Regions from separate parts of the Lysinibacillus sp. NPDC094177 genome, predicted to be linked through region 2. Evidence: a T-box and tRNA genes for the amino acid it is inferred to sense, from the RefSeq annotation. Region 2 holds a T-box; the other holds one or more tRNA genes.
What was found. The T-box of region 2 lies ahead of argS (arginine--tRNA ligase). A T-box ahead of a tRNA ligase gene usually reads a tRNA of that ligase, here a tRNA-Arg.

Region 1 (7,990 bases), on a different contig from region 2:
AGTTTAATAAGAGATAAAAGCGATCAAGTACAAGAGATATCCTAGACCTCTTGTATTGCCTTTCCAGTCATGTCTATGAGGTACGTGTATTCAATATCCATATTTTTTTATTTTTATTTAATGCAAAATGTCCTTCTTTATCACTCGATGTCACGACTTCATCTTTGTGATTGCCAGATGTTATACTTCCATCTTCCTCTTTAAAACTTTTTCAACAACTAGAAAAAGACTGTGCAAGCTTACTCCTGCACAGTCTGTCTTTTATATTATTTTTTTAAATGGCTAAGAATTTTAGTATTGTACTGAATATTGATAATGACTAATAAAATTTCCTTTTAAACCAGTAAAAAAGTGAACTGCAATGAGTTCACTTTAAAAGTATATTAAAATTTCCGACTTGCTCCTCCGCCAGCAGATGAGCCGCCTCCGAATCCGCCAAAGCCACCGCCCCTAGAGCCGCCCCCTCCAAAACCACCTGGAAAACCACCTGGAAAGCCGCCACGTCTACCAGAACGCGGCCCTCCTCCTCTTCCGTTAGAAATAAATGTATAAACAACAAGTACTATGATAACGATTAAAATAACCATCCACGTTGGCATTTCTTCATTGTCAGCTGTATTTTTAGGCATCTCTCCATTCCAATTGTACTCTTTCGCGACAGTTTGAAATACTTCAGCGTACGTTGCTTTAAATGCCTTATCAATGTCTCCAGCACTTGCATTTGGATAAAACGCCGTATCTAAAATGCGCCCCAGCTTGCCATCAGGTAATGCTCCTTCGAGACCTTGGCCTACAGCAATGACGACATCATTTTTACCTTCGCCCTGCCCAAACGTTGCTAAAATTAAAACACCATTATTTTTCTTGGCATCTCCAATGCCCCATGAACGAATCATTTTTGTTGCATACATTTTTGGTTCTTCTCCGTTAATCATATCCACAGTTACGATCATAATTTCAGCACCTGTACCTTTGTCTAGCTGCTCTGAATAATGATTGAGCTCTTCCTTAACGGATGAAGATATGGCATTAGCAAAATCATGAATATACGTATTTTTCATCGGTGTCTGCATTGCGGCATCTGCCATTTTCATAGAGAAAGCAAACATGATACTAACAATAGCAAGTTGGATAATAAACCGTTTCATTATTGTTTACCTAAACTGCTAAAATCTATAGATGGTGCCTTTTCAGCACCCGCAGCTGCTTTAAAGTACTCTTTCTGCTCAAAACCAAACATCCCCGCAATTAAATTGCCCGGGAAACGTTTGACCGTTTTATTAAAAGCCTGCACTTCATTATTGTAGTCTTCTCGAGCAACAGCTAAGCGATTTTCTGTCCCAGCTAATTCATCCATTAGTTGACGGAAATTTGCATCTGCCTTTAAATTCGGATAATTTTCTACGACTACTAGCAATCGACTAAGTGCTCCGTTCAATGCATCATTAGCCACCGCCTGTTCCTTTGGACTATGTGCACTTCCCATTTGTGCACGCGCCTCTGTGATGCTAGCAATCACTTCTTTTTCATGGTTGGCATATCCTTTAACAGATTCTACTAAGTTCGGAATCAAATCGTAGCGACGCTGTAGCTGATTTTCAACCTGAGCCCATTTCGAAACTACGCTTTCCTCAGCCGTTACAAGGCTATTGTATTTTGGAATAAAAAGTAAGGCCAATACAACTAAAATAATAACGATAATTCCTATAGGTCCAAATATTTTTTTCAATTTAAAAACCTCCTTCGTTTTCTTTTAGCTATCATCCAAAATTAGGAATGACATTTGTTATTTGGTAATAAGCCATTCTTTTTTTACCATTAATGTGCAGCAAATAAAAATCTCTATTCTACATATATGCAAATGTATTAATACCGTATGAAATTTATTTAACGTGCCATACTTAATACTGTAACAAACAATGATATTTAGGAGGCGCTTTTTTTGACACAATCGTTTCATAACGAATCATCAAACCAATTCAACCAACAACAAAGCCCAAATCATGGTGGACATGAGCAAATGGACTTGCATGAAACAATCGGTGCAATTATTGCTTGTATGAATCAATCCATTGTTTTACGTCCACAGGTTAAGGACACAGAGTTGCTTAGCATTTTGGATCGCCAATATAATTTCACATTAGGTATGTATAACACTATTGTGGAATCTTATAATACAGGTCATGATCCGTCTGTTCCTACAGGTCGCTATCAAATGGAGACGGGGAATAATTTCAAATATGGAATGAATCCTGGCCAACCTAAAAAGCCTATGCAAAATGCAAGCGAGCTCAACGATGAATGTATTTCTGGCTTCTTACTTGGCGCTCAAAAAGGTTTGGCAAAAGGTATGACTGCAGCAGCAACAGAAACTACAAACCCTGTTGTCCGACGTGTTATTGCAGATAGTATTCCCAACTGTATTGAAATGGCATACGAATTATCTATTTACCAAAATATGCATGGCTACTATCAAGTACCTCAATTTTCTCAACAAGATATGCAAACGATGCTTAATGCATACGGCACTACAACAAATCCCCTTCATTAATAAAAACAAGAGCAGTCCCATATGTGGTGCATTATCACAAGGGGCTGCTCTTGGTTTATAAAACTTTTCCTAAAAATGCTTTCGTTCGTTCATTCTGTGGGTTACCAAAAATATCCTCAGGTGTTCCCTCTTCGACAATATAACCACCATCCATAAAGACGACACGATCACCAACTTCACGAGCAAATCCCATTTCATGTGTTACCACGATCATGGTCATACCTTCAGCTGCTAAATTTTTCATTACATCTAACACTTCTTTTACCATTTCAGGGTCTAGTGCCGAAGTAGGCTCATCAAATAAAATAGCTTTTGGTTTCATCGCTAAAGCACGAGCAATGGCAACACGTTGCTGCTGACCACCTGAAAGCTGCTCAGGATAGTTATAAGCCTTACTATCAAGACCGACCTTTTTCAACAACTCATGTCCGAGTGCTTCTGCCTCTGTCCTACTCATTTTACGGATTTGCATCGGAGCCATCGTGACATTATCTATAACTGTCATATGCGGGAATAAATTAAATTGTTGAAACACCATGCCCACTTCTGCTCGAATAGCATTTATATTTGTTTTTGGCTCGTTAACCTTTACATTCTCGATATAAATTGCACCATCTGTTACTTCTTCTAGCATATTGATGCAACGTAAAAATGTACTTTTCCCTGAGCCTGATGGGCCTATAACACAGACAACTTGCTTTTCCTGTATTTCATAATCAATGCCCTTTAATACTTCAAGCTTGCCAAAATATTTGTGTAAATTCTCAATTTTAATCATCGTGCTTCCCTCCCTTCTGCCTTACGAGGGACATAGCTATTACTAAGTCGTTTTTCGATCAACGCTACAATTTTTGTCACACCATACGTTAAAATTAAATATAGTACCGCCGCAACTATATATGGTTCCCAGAAACGATAACTAGCTCCGGCAACGATCTTACTTGCATATAAAATATCTGGTGCCGCAATAACGGTTACTAAAGATGAGTCTTTTAATAAAGCAATAAATTCATTACCTAACGGTGGAATCATACGTCTAAAAGCTTGTGGTAAAATGACTTTTCGCATCGCTTGGTTATGTGTTAAGCCAAGGGAACGAGCTGCCTCCATTTGCCCTTTAGCGATACTTTGAATACCCGCGCGGAAAATTTCTGCATTGTAAGCAGCACAGTTTAAGATAAGTGCCGTAATCCCTGAAACAAAGTAACCTAATGAATGTCCAAAAATGCTCGGGATCACCGCTAAATGAATTAATAAAATTTGTACGAGCATCGGTGTCCCACGGAATAAATCTACATATAGCTTACACGGCCAATAAATCCATTTTCTAGTCGATAATTTTCCAAGTCCTAAAAATAGCCCTAAAAGAATTCCGCCAAAATAACCACTGAGTGTTAAAATTAACGTCACACCAATACCACGTATAAACATATCACGGTAGTTCCAGACTATGTCCCAGCGTAAGTCAAAGATGTCCATCCGAAAACCCCACTTCCCCTTAAAAATTAAATAAGGAGTTGCCTAAAAGTCCTTCATAAGTAAAAAATCCGCATCAGTGTTCTCCTGTCGCAAAATCAGTTTTACCAACCATCTCTGCTGGGTCTCTTTTTTCCCGTTGGAGTCTATGCGGATTTTCACCTTATATCAATATTATATTTCTTTTAGGACAACCCCATCATGCAAACAGTTATTACTTAAAGTCTACACCTGTAATTTCTTTTAATTTACCGTTCTCTTTAATTTTTTTCAGTCCTTCATTTAACTTATTTAAAAGTTCTGTATTCCCCTTCTGAACCATAAATCCATAGTATTCTTTTTCAAATGCATCATCTTCGATCACTTTAAGTTTCTCTGTTGGATGAGCTTTGATATATTCATAAACTACCGCATTATCACCAATCGTAGCATCCACATTACCATTCAGCATTTCTTTGATAGCAACTGGCTGATTTTCAAATGCCATAATATTTGGACTCGATTCACCCTGTAGCTTTTTCGCAGCTTCATGACCTGTAGCATTAATTTGTACTGAAATCTTTTTATCCTTTAAATCAGCTAATGATTTAACCTTGGAATCTTCTTTTACTACGATTAATAATCGAGATTCATAATATGGATCTGTAAAGTCAAATGTTTCTTTACGCTTATCATTAATTGAGATCCCTGCTGCTCCTATGTCTGTTTCACCATTTTTAACAGTTTGGAAGACTGGCTCCCAGCCAATATTTTGCCACTCTACTTTAAAGCCCATTTCATCAGCAATCGCCTGCAAAATATCGAAATCTAATCCTACAATATTTCCTTTATCGTCAAGTGATTCGAATGGTGCAAATGTCGCTTCTGTTCCTACCTTATAAATTTTCTTACCATCTCCATCTTCAGATGGCGCGCTACCGGATGATGTCTTTTCTTTTGTGCCGCAACCTGCTAGAACTAACACAAATACTGCTACGACCACAAGTAACATAGATAAACTTCTTTTCATAGCTACTCCCCCTAATTCGATTATTTTCCGAATATAATTATTTTTTAAGCAATTCGGAAATGTTATACTATTAGGTCAATTATAGTAACATTATTCTCTTTAGACAATAACCTTTCGTATAAAAGTAATTATTTTCTCATAAAAATTTATTCAAATTGGATTTTCTAGAATTAAACGGCATGAAAAAAAGAAAATAACACCTAAAATGAATATTTATACATTCATGATTGATGCTAAAACTAGATATATTTTTGCAAAAAAAAAAGAATCCCCTCAGATAGGATTCTTTTTTTCGACCAGTATAAACTAGTCTTCACGTACAGTATGTTCACTAAAAAATAATTTGGAATTGTTGCTTTTTTGAAGGTTTGAAAGGAACAAATACGGGAATAATGCCAACTAGGAAGTATTCCCATTATTTACCCTCTCTTTCTCCACTAAGCAGGCTGCTAAACTACTTATTAGGAGAATTGAGTTGTAAAAGTATATCAAATATCAGTAAAATGGCGCCCTCGGAGGGAATCGAACCCCCAGTGCAAGAACCGGAATCTTACGTGTTATCCATTACACCACGAGGGCAATTAAACAAAAAAAAAGTACTCACCCTAGGCTTTACGTAAAGCATAATGTAGATAACCCTCATGTGAAGCATACCTGCAAAATAGTGTACTGTACTTTAACTTATGACCTTATCAATTATACAAACGTCTTGCACATAATTCAACTATAGAATGTAAAACATTTTAATTTTTTTTCGCCATTCAGCAAGTGTCCGTCTAAACACCTACTGAATGAAGTTAAGGATGTTAGCCTAATACCTTCAAATCCTGGAAAAATGGCTAACTGACCTGCTTCGGTAAAAATGTCACGTCCTGTTGCATTACCAAGATGATTGACATCGCGTCGGCCTGGGCACAATTCATAACATATTGTTTATCTGTGGAAAAGTGCAAGTGAAGTGCAGCGACAGCTACATTACAGCAAGGCGAAATTGATTTAATTAATTTCACTTTAGCAGGGTTAACATTTGACCTTCCCTGACTATAATGTGTATGATAAGGTTACAGCTGAAATACAAAGGATGTTTTCAGCAAAAGTAATCGAATTTAGTTTTATAAGGAGGATTTAACATGAATTTAATTCCTACAGTTATTGAACAAACAAGTCGTGGTGAACGTGCGTATGACATCTATTCACGACTACTAAAAGACCGTATTATCCTATTAGGAAGTGCGATTGACGACAACGTTGCAAACTCAATTGTTGCTCAACTTCTATTCCTACAAGCAGAAGATCCAGATAAAGATATCTTTCTTTACATCAACTCACCAGGTGGATCTATCACTGCTGGTATGGCAATCTACGACACAATGCAAATTATCAAGCCACAAGTACAAACAATTTGTATAGGTATGGCAGCATCTATGGGTGCTTTCCTACTTGCTGCTGGTGAGCCAGGCAAACGTTTCGCATTACCGAATGCTGAAGTAATGATTCACCAACCACTTGGCGGTGCACAAGGTCAGGCAACTGAAATCGAAATCGCTGCAAAACGTATTTTATTCTTACGTGAAAAATTAAATGGTATTTTATCAGAGCGCACTGGTCAACCACTTGAAGTCATTGCAAGAGATACAGACCGCGATAATTTCATGACTGCTGAGCGTGCAAAAGAATACGGCTTAATCGACCAAATTATGGATCGTAACGACCGTAAATAAAAAATAAAAGGCATCCCAGATTAATTTCTGAGATGTCTTTTTTTGTTCGACATCAAATCTATGTATGGTTTGATGGGGCTATCCTTCACTTTGACCGTTCTATCCACGATCAGGAAGTTTGAAGCGTCTGTCCTTCCGTCGCTTCGGCTTTTCTTTCCGTCGCTTCGGCTCTTCTTTCCGTCGCTTCGGCTCTTCTTTCCGTCGCTTCGGCTCTTCTTTCCGTCGCTTCGGCTTTTCTTTCCGTCGGGTCCTTTTCTTTCCGTCACTTCGACTCTTCTTTCCATCGCTTTGGCCTTTCTTTCCGTCACTTCGACTCTTCTTTCCGTCGCTTTGGCTTTTCTTTCCGTCGGGTCCTTTTCTTTCCGTCACTTCGACTCTTCTTTCCATCGCTTTGGCCTTTCTTTCCGTCGCTTCGGCTCTTCTTTCCGTCGCTTCGGCTCTTCTTTCCGTCGCTTCGGCTCTTCTTTCCGTCGCTTCGGCTTTTCTTTCCGTCGGGTCCTTTTCTTTCCGTCGCTTCGGCCTTTCTTTCCGTCACTTCGACTCTTCTTTCCGTCGCTTCGGCTTTTCTTTCCGTCGCTTCGGCTTTTCTTTCCGTCGCTTCGGCTTTTCTTTCCGTCGGGTCCTTTTCTTTCCGTCACTTCGACTCTTCTTTCCATCGCTTTGGCCTTTCTTTCCGTCACTTCGACTCTTCTTTCCGTCGCTTCGACTTTTCTTTCCGTCGAGTCCTTTTCTTTCCGTCACTTCGACTCTTCTTTCCATCGCTTTGGCCTTTCTATCCGTCGCTTCGGCTCTTCCTTCCGTCGCTTCGGCTCTTCCTTCCGTCGCTTCGGCTCTTCTTTCCGTCGCTTCGGCTTTTCTTTCCGTCGGGTCCTTTTCTTTCCGTCGCTTCGGCCTTTCTTTCCGTCACTTCGACTCTTCTTTCCATCGCTTTGGCCTTTCTTTCCGTCACTTCGACTCTTCCTTCCGTCACTCCGGCTATTCTATCCGCCACTTCGACGATTAAAGCGGCGGGGCATTGACATTGACCTTCAGTTCTGCGCAAAAACCAAAAAAAACTGCCCAACATGTAAGCTTGGACAGTCTCTGCATCATATGTTTTTAATCTTCTTTTTCGATTAGTGCTGCTAATGCTGTAACCGCTTGCTCAGCATCGTTACCAGCACCGCTAAGTACAACCTCTGTTCCTTTTGCAATGGCTAAGCTCATAACACCCATAATAGATTTAGCATTTAC
Region 2 (7,990 bases):
TGATTTACCACCGCCAGTTGGCATCACACAAAGACTTGATTGACCTCGTAATGTTTGTTCAATAATTGGTGCCTGTCCATTGCGAAATGAATCATAGCCAAAATGATGTTGTAGCATTTGTCTTGCTTGCTCCATCCAACTTTTCACTCCTCAGTTATTAGACGAATAAGCTTATACTCGCCCTGTTTATTTTTATTTATTTCATATACCATCATAGAGTTCGCAATTGCCTCTTGACCAGTAGAATTTGTTAGTACATATTCCGTTTTAGCACGAACAACAATATTTTGTCCTTCTATGCTGATGTTTTTAATCGACGTATTGGAAAAATTAATTTTCGCTTGTTTGGAGGCATAGTAGGCAACCATATTATCCAATGTGCTTTGTAAATCATCTGTACCTACAAAAGATTTCATGACACTAGCATCATGAATATCAACAGCTGCTTTTAAATGCTTATGAAATGTATCTAAAAATAGCTTTATCTCATCAACGTTATAAGCAAAAATGTTCTTTCCGTATTGCTCAATAGCTTGCTGAACTGCTTCTTTATCGCCTTGTTCTATATATGGATACAAGTTTTTTGATTGAGCTAGTCGATCACTTGTCTTCATATTACCATCGATCCATTCATCCAATAACTGCGCAATATCTTTAAATGGCAAAATAAACGGCTGTGATACACCGTTTAGCTTACGTTTAAGATAAATGCCCACAAGTTCACCATTCTCTGCTTCTAAAACAGGGCTCCCTATAAGTGTATTTTGATCTGCATCTATGTAATAAGCTGCTACTCTGTCACTATATTTTTTTATGTCGTACGGTAAGCTATCGACATAAACAGCTAACTGATTTAATTCACCTTTATAGACGGTCGGCACCTTTACCGATGCGTTATATGATACTTCTAATATGGCTATATTATAAGCTGTAGATATATAGTGCACATTGGCTTCCTTAAGCTTTTGATTATTAAATTGTACGAGAGCAGTTGGCTTTGAAGCTACGAGCGCACCATTAGTCACAATATAAAGCTTAGCGTCCTCTTTTTTAACAATGATCCCTGCACCGATCCCTTTCTCCCCAACTACTTTTACTTCAGGTACAATTTTTTCATGCTGCTTCGTCACTGCCTTTTCCGATTTCACATCGGTCTTTTTAGTATGATCTACCTCTGCTAATGTATCATTTCCACAGCCTGTTAATAGTAAAGCTGTTGCTCCAAGAATGAGCATCTTTTTCCGCATATTTTCACCAAAACTTTCTTTAAATCTTTCCTTTATATCATAAACAAGGTTTTTATACGTTTCAAGTTTACATAATAATATTATTTATGGTTTCGTATTATTAAAATACTGCTCTCATCTTTTATTCAATTCGTTATACCTATAAAAAACGGTTCTTATTTAGCTTTGCTATGAAAAATGACTTATAATTTGCAGTTAAAATGTTATAAAAAAAAAAGACATGCTCGTACAATTCGCGCATGTCTCAAAATTATTTTTTCTTAAGAAAGATTGTAGTAGCTATAATGCCAAGCATTAATGATATAAAAATCGTATAAGTAAATGTATGATTACCAGTCACATCATAGCAATAGCCGATAAGTATTGGAATAATGGCGCTTATCATAAAGCCGCCTGAAAGCACCATAGATGACCAGCTATTTGCCTCCTCATCATTTCTTGCCTCATCCAATGGTAACAATAAGCCGATTGGAAATAAGCCGCTTAATACAATACCTATTATTAATACAGCAATCCATAACAAAGATCCTGAGCCTACCCATAGCAAAACAAAGCCAATTACGCCTAAAACCCCTAAAGAAAAGAGCCAACCGATTCGACTTGACCATTTTTCCATTAGTATGGGGACCAGAATATTTCCAATCATTTGTACAATAGACATAAATGTTAGCATTGAGCTTGCAGCAACAAGGGAAAAGCCCTTGTCCTGTAACATCGGTGCTAGCCAGGACATCATTGAGAAGAACAAAGATGTTTGTAAGCCAAAGTAAATTAAAATTGTCCAAGCACGGACATTTTTCCACGGATTTCGTGCTGCATTTTCCATTAATACATCTGTCTCCGGCAGTTCTTGATTTTGTATTGCCAGGAACCATATGCAAAGAGCAATGATAGCAAGTATTGCCCAGCTGGCAAGCGCCATCGTCCAGCTCTCATGAAAATGATTATAAAATGGTATTGTTAGTGCTGCACTCAATGTTGCCCCTGTTCCTATTCCAAATGAATAAATACCTACCACTGTAGTAAAGCGGTTCGGGAATCTTTTCTTTATGTAGGCATTCAATATGGGTCCGATAAGGGCAATGGCAAATCCTGCTGCAAAACTTGTGACTACAAGTAGTTCGTAACTTTCTTTTAAAAAGCGTAGTCCATTTGCTAATGCTAAGATAATGATTAAAAGCATAATAGCTGTTTTTGTTCCGAGTTTTCTTTGTAATGGTACTGCGAATGGTGCAAAGAGTCCCATACAAAACACAGGAATAGATGTTAAAAAGCTCATTTTTGTATTTGATATTTGGAGTGATTCCAAAAGTACATTAAATAGTGGTCCTATTCCTGTAACTGCTGGGCGCATATTGAGCGCAACGAAGAAAATACTAACAACCACAAGTACCATGGAAACACGCCATTGCTTTTTCTCCATACTTACTAAAAACCTTCTCTCTAATAACATGGTCTGAAAATCACTAAAATCTAGCCAGCATTATTGTCAGACCTCTAATTTCTTACTATTTCCTTTTACCATTTTTTCTAGTTATGGTCAATTTAATGGCAATTAATGATGAAAAGATGCGGATTATTGTACCTACATCTTTTTAGGTGCAGCAATTCCCAGTAATGCTAACGATTCTTTTAAAACAATAGATACACATTGACAAAATGCTAATCTTGATGTTTTTTGGCTGTCATCAATCAATACTTTATTTTGCGCATAATATTTATTAAATAAACGCGCTAATTGTAGGGCATATTTAGCAATTTGTGATGGATCTGCTTGTTCAAAAGCGTTGGCGACTACTTTCGGAAATTGTTCCAGTAATAAAATGACTGGCCAGCCTTGCTCACCTAATGTTTCAAACGATACTTCGTAATTTTGTTCATCTGCTTTTTCTAAAAGAGATGAAATACGTGCATAAGTATATTGAATATACGGCCCTGTTTCGCCTTCGAAATTCATCATGTGTTCAATAGAAAATTCAATATCATGAAGACGATCATTTTTTAAATCATTAAAAATGACCGCTCCCACACCAACTTGATGTGCGACGCTTTCTTTAGCTATTAGATTCGGATTTTTTTCTTCGATATTTTGCTTTGCAGTAGCAATCGCTTCTGTTAGTACATCTGCTAATAAAACGATCTTTCCTTTACGCGTCGACATTTTTTTACCATCTTTAAGGATCATCCCGAAAGACACATGCTGTAAATCTTTTGACCAATCGTACCCCATCTTCTTAATGACCTTAAATAGTTGGTTAAAATGAAGGGATTGTTCATTCCCTACAACATAAAATATTTTTTTAGGATCATACTGTTGTTGTCGATAAAAAGCAGCTGCTAAATCACGTGTAGCATAGAGCGTAGCACCGTCTGTTTTAGTAATTAAGCATGGAGGCATATTGTTTATTTCAACGACATAAGCTCCATCTGATTTCACAAGTAGGTCTTTTTCTTCCAACTCTTTAACAACAGCAGCCATTTTGTCATTGTAGAACGCTTCCCCAGCGAACGAATCAAAGTCAATCCCAAGCAGTTGATATATGGTCTTGAATTCTTCGAGTGATTCATCTCTAAACCATTGCCATAAAGCTAACGTCTCTTTATCCCCATCTTCTAATGCTTTAAATGCGGAACGTGCCTGTTCATTGAGTGTATCATCCTGCTCCGCTTCTTCATGGAACTTCACATAAATTTTTAATAATTCCTCTATTGGAGCGGCTTTAATTGTTTGTTGATCTCCCCATTTTCGATAGGCCACGATTAATTTACCAAACTGTGTTCCCCAGTCACCTAAATGATTAATGCGAATTGCTTTATAGCCGTTTTTCTCGGCAATGTTGGCTAAAGCATTTCCGATTACTGTGGAACGTAAATGGCCCATGGAAAATGGCTTCGCTATATTAGGTGAAGAAAAGTCCAAAACAACATTTCCTTTTGATTCATGTTGAGTCCCGTATAAATTTTTTTCTTTTACTATTTGACTAAGCACTTGATGTGTAATCGTTGGCTGATGATAAAATATATTGACATACCCACCTACTACTTGAACGTCTTGTATTAAATCACAGTTTAATTTATTTTTTATGTCCGATGCGATACTGTGAGGGGCTTTTCTTAGTTTTTTGGCTAGTGTAAAGCAAGGGAATGCCACATCCCCTAAGTCCAAATTTTTCGGTTTCTCCAGTAAATTTTGAATTTCATTGACAGACAGTTCGTTGTTTAATGCCTCAGCAATGCTTTTCGCGATTTGTGTATGCATGTTCGTTCTCCTCTCAATTTAAAATCAATTTCGCCTTGGCGTAATTGTAGCTGACGCTTTGCTTTCGCTACAGAAAACATTTGCCGCTGCCGCTTCGCTTTCGCGCAGATAAACAATGCGTCCGGATTTTGAATTGTGCCCGCACAATTCATTCCTTTCAAAATCCGTGACATCCGCCGGAGGCTTTATCTTCATTCAGTATGTGTTTGTACATTCACAAAAAAGGGACCACATCTCCTTTTCTTCTCGTAGCAATAGAGGTAAGAGATTTCTACTGAATGAAGATAAAAAAAGCCCCCGTCTCTAACATAGAGACGAGAGCATAGTTATCCCGTGGTACCACTCTAGTTGCCATATAAATATGACCACTTTCCATTGTTAACGAGGTGACTCCCCGATATTCTCTACTATTAATTCGAGAACCTTCTCCAAAGTGCGGTTCATTTATGGCTTCTGCATTAGGCTCACACCATCCCTAATTCGCTTTCCAGTAGCTCGATAAACTACTCTCTTTTTCATCGAATTTAACTGTAATTTCGAAAAATTTTACACGAGATACCAATTAAAGTCAATAGTCAATGTGCAATCTTTAAGTAAGAGGCAACACTAAAACATGTTCATGTCTATTTAGTTTCTTCTAAGCTTAACAAACTACCAGTAGTTTATTATTAAATGCAGTTGTTAACTTTCTCATTAGATAGGTATTCATGTTATTTTCAAACGATTGCTGTTTTTAGATAATAAAAGTAAAACCAGTACTATTTGGCAATCGTCTAATGAATGAACACGTAATAAGGAGGGACGATATGGAGGAAACAATAACAACAAGTGGATTATCACGAGATCAGGTGATTGAGGAGCTAATGACAGATTATGGTCAAGCGGTTCTTCAGCTTGTTTATACATATGTAAATGATGCTGCCCTTGCTGAGGATTTGACGCAGGAGATTTTTATTAAGTGCTATAAGGCTCTATCAACCTACCAGGGGCATGCTAGCTTAAAGACATGGTTGTGGCGTATTGCTATCAATCATTCAAAGGACTATATAAAAAGCTGGTACAAGAAAAACGTAGATGTTACCGAAACAAATGTGTTAGCGGAAGCATTGAAAAGAAATGATTTGCTTGAGCAAGTTGTGAAGAATAGTGAGGACGAGGCTTTGTTTGACCTAGTAATGGCACTCCCCGTAAAGTATCGTGAAGTTATTTACTTTTATTATTTTGAGGACTACTCGGTACAGGAGATTGCCAGCATTTTATCATTGAATAAAAATACGGTGAAAACAAGACTTCGAAAGGCACGAGCTTTGTTACAAAAAGCGTTAGGAGGGAATCCATTTGATGGAAACACGTTTTAAACAAGCTATGAAAAATCAGTTTCAAAAAGTGCAATTTACAGAAAAACATCGTGAAGCTGTGCGTAAAGGTATTCACGAGGAGCTTTCAGATCAGGTGCTGTTACCGATGCTTCAAACGATGCGCTCGGGTTATGAGCTGACGCAACTTCTTTATACAAAAAACAAAGACGTAGTTCATTTCAATGAAGGGATGATTTATGCCTCGCTTCATCGCCTTGAACAGCAACAACTCGTTGTTAGTGAATGGCATGAGAACGAAAAACGATATGTACTTTCAAATAAGGGTGTCAAGTTGCTGGCAAAACTTTACAAAGAAACGTACTTCCCTTCTATTCAGCAATTACTGAAGGAGGCGCGCTATGCGAATGATTAAGGACTATATTCAACACGTAAAGGGACATATTCGCAACAAGGAGGCACATGATTCGGTTGAAAAAGAGCTGACGTATCATTTAACCAAATCGAAGCAGGCTTGGCAGGAAAAGGGACACAGTGAAACTGATGCGGAACAACAGGCTGTGCTTGAAATGGGCAATACAACAAAGTTAGGTGTCTCGCTCAATCAAATTCATCAGCCGAAAATCGATTGGCTACTAGTTATTCCATTTGTGCTGGCAGCAATGTGTAGCTTTTTACCGCTCCTACCAGCTGAGTTCTCGTTACGAGATTATATTATGCGTAATATCATTATTTTTATCGGTGGAATTGTTTTGACATTCTCTTTAATGCGCCTCGATTTTCGCAAGCTAGAGCGCTATTCCACGCATATGTATGTACTGGCATGTCTCTTATTTCTTATTATCTTAAATGGTAATGAAACAATCCATGGTATGATCTTTTTTAAAGCTGGCCCCCTTGAACTTAAAGGCTGGATGACATTACCCCTCTTTTTAATTGCGTTTGCAGGGCTTTTCGCTAAACAAAAAAAATCATTATGGTTGTTACTCATTCTTTATTTTATCGGCGCATTTTGCTACTTGCTATTACCGGATATTTCACTATTCTGTACATATTCAGCAATTGTTGCCACCTTATTTTATGCGAGTAGTTTTTCTCGCAAGCAAAAGCTAGCAATTACAATAGTATTTAGTCTCCTATTTGTAGCATTTATCGGCTACTTTATGTTTGGACCATTGAAACCGTATCAGCTTGTACGAATCCATGCTATGTTTACACCAAATTTAGATCCTAGCGTAGTACTTATTTCAACAGTGATGGAGAACCTCGCTTGGTTTGGCACTAGCAATCAACCGTTAGCTGGTGGAGCACATACTGATTTTGTATTACTCACAATTTTACAAACGTATGGGATTATTGCAGGAGTAATCGTTGTATGTATACTTGGCTTCATCATTTTCCGTACAGCACACACTCTACGCCTCATTCATAACGAATATGGTCGATTATTAATTATAGGTGGGCTTGCCTTTTTAACAACGCAAATTGTATACCAAATATTTATGCTATTTGGACTTGTACCCCTTATATCAATGCCACTCCCATTTATTAGCTATGGTCTTTTCCCAATGCTAATAGGAAGCGTTGCGATCGGCTTGACGCTTAGTATTTATCGCAGGAAAACATATATTTAATTCCATAATCACTTTTTATGGCTTTCGGCAACAAAATATAACATCTTATTGAATCGAAAGATGATGAATGTTATTTATGGGATACGAGTGAATGGACATGTTTTTAAAGAGTGAAAACAGAATCTGTATCTTTATTCAGTAATACACTACAAGGAACTCAAGTTAATACAAAAATTTAAAGAACGCCAAACGTTGATTTATTAATGTTTATAGACTATGGTACATATTTCATGATATACTAGTGCCATTGTGAAAAAAGGAGGAACTTGCATGATTCAAGTAAGTAATGTAGGTCTTCGCTATGGCGATCGTAAACTATTTGAAGACGTAAATATAAAATTCACACCAGGGAATTGCTACGGTTTAATCGGAGCAAATGGTGCTGGTAAATCAACATTTTTAAAAATTCTTTCTGGTGAAATTGAAGCACAGGAAGGTCACGTATCAATGGGTAAGGATGAACGTTTATCAGTCCTTAAACAAAACCACTTTGAATACGATGAATTCAATGTGTTAGATACAGTTGTTATGGGG

Region 1: it encodes a tRNA-Arg, which carries the amino acid that the T-box ahead of argS (arginine--tRNA ligase) is inferred to sense. The anticodon was not compared.

The regions. Positions count from the first base shown of each region.
Region 1 is NZ_JBNNTW010000010.1:145,195-153,184, reverse strand. Features, by position in the region: gene ACQKNC_RS16685 (TPM domain-containing protein) at 384-1,148, opposite strand; gene ACQKNC_RS16680 (LemA family protein) at 1,148-1,729, opposite strand; gene ACQKNC_RS16675 (spore coat protein) at 1,943-2,551, shown strand; gene ACQKNC_RS16670 (amino acid ABC transporter ATP-binding protein) at 2,607-3,329, opposite strand; gene ACQKNC_RS16665 (amino acid ABC transporter permease) at 3,326-4,030, opposite strand; gene ACQKNC_RS16660 (basic amino acid ABC transporter substrate-binding protein) at 4,242-5,036, opposite strand; tRNA gene ACQKNC_RS16655 (tRNA-Arg) at 5,541-5,615, opposite strand; gene clpP (ATP-dependent Clp endopeptidase proteolytic subunit ClpP) at 6,167-6,757, shown strand; gene ACQKNC_RS16645 (hypothetical protein) at 6,876-7,760, shown strand; gene ACQKNC_RS16640 (HPr family phosphocarrier protein) at 7,856-7,990, opposite strand, start outside.
Region 2 is NZ_JBNNTW010000005.1:9,361-17,350, reverse strand. Features, by position in the region: gene recQ (DNA helicase RecQ) at 1-135, opposite strand, end outside; gene ACQKNC_RS09925 (TcaA NTF2-like domain-containing protein) at 144-1,247, opposite strand; gene ACQKNC_RS09920 (CynX/NimT family MFS transporter) at 1,498-2,670, opposite strand; gene argS (arginine--tRNA ligase) at 2,833-4,506, opposite strand; T-box leader at 4,814-5,034, opposite strand; gene ACQKNC_RS09910 (sigma-70 family RNA polymerase sigma factor) at 5,313-5,864, shown strand; gene ACQKNC_RS09905 (helix-turn-helix transcriptional regulator) at 5,848-6,237, shown strand; gene ACQKNC_RS09900 (FtsW/RodA/SpoVE family cell cycle protein) at 6,224-7,456, shown strand; gene ACQKNC_RS09895 (ABC-F family ATP-binding cassette domain-containing protein) at 7,727-7,990, shown strand, end outside.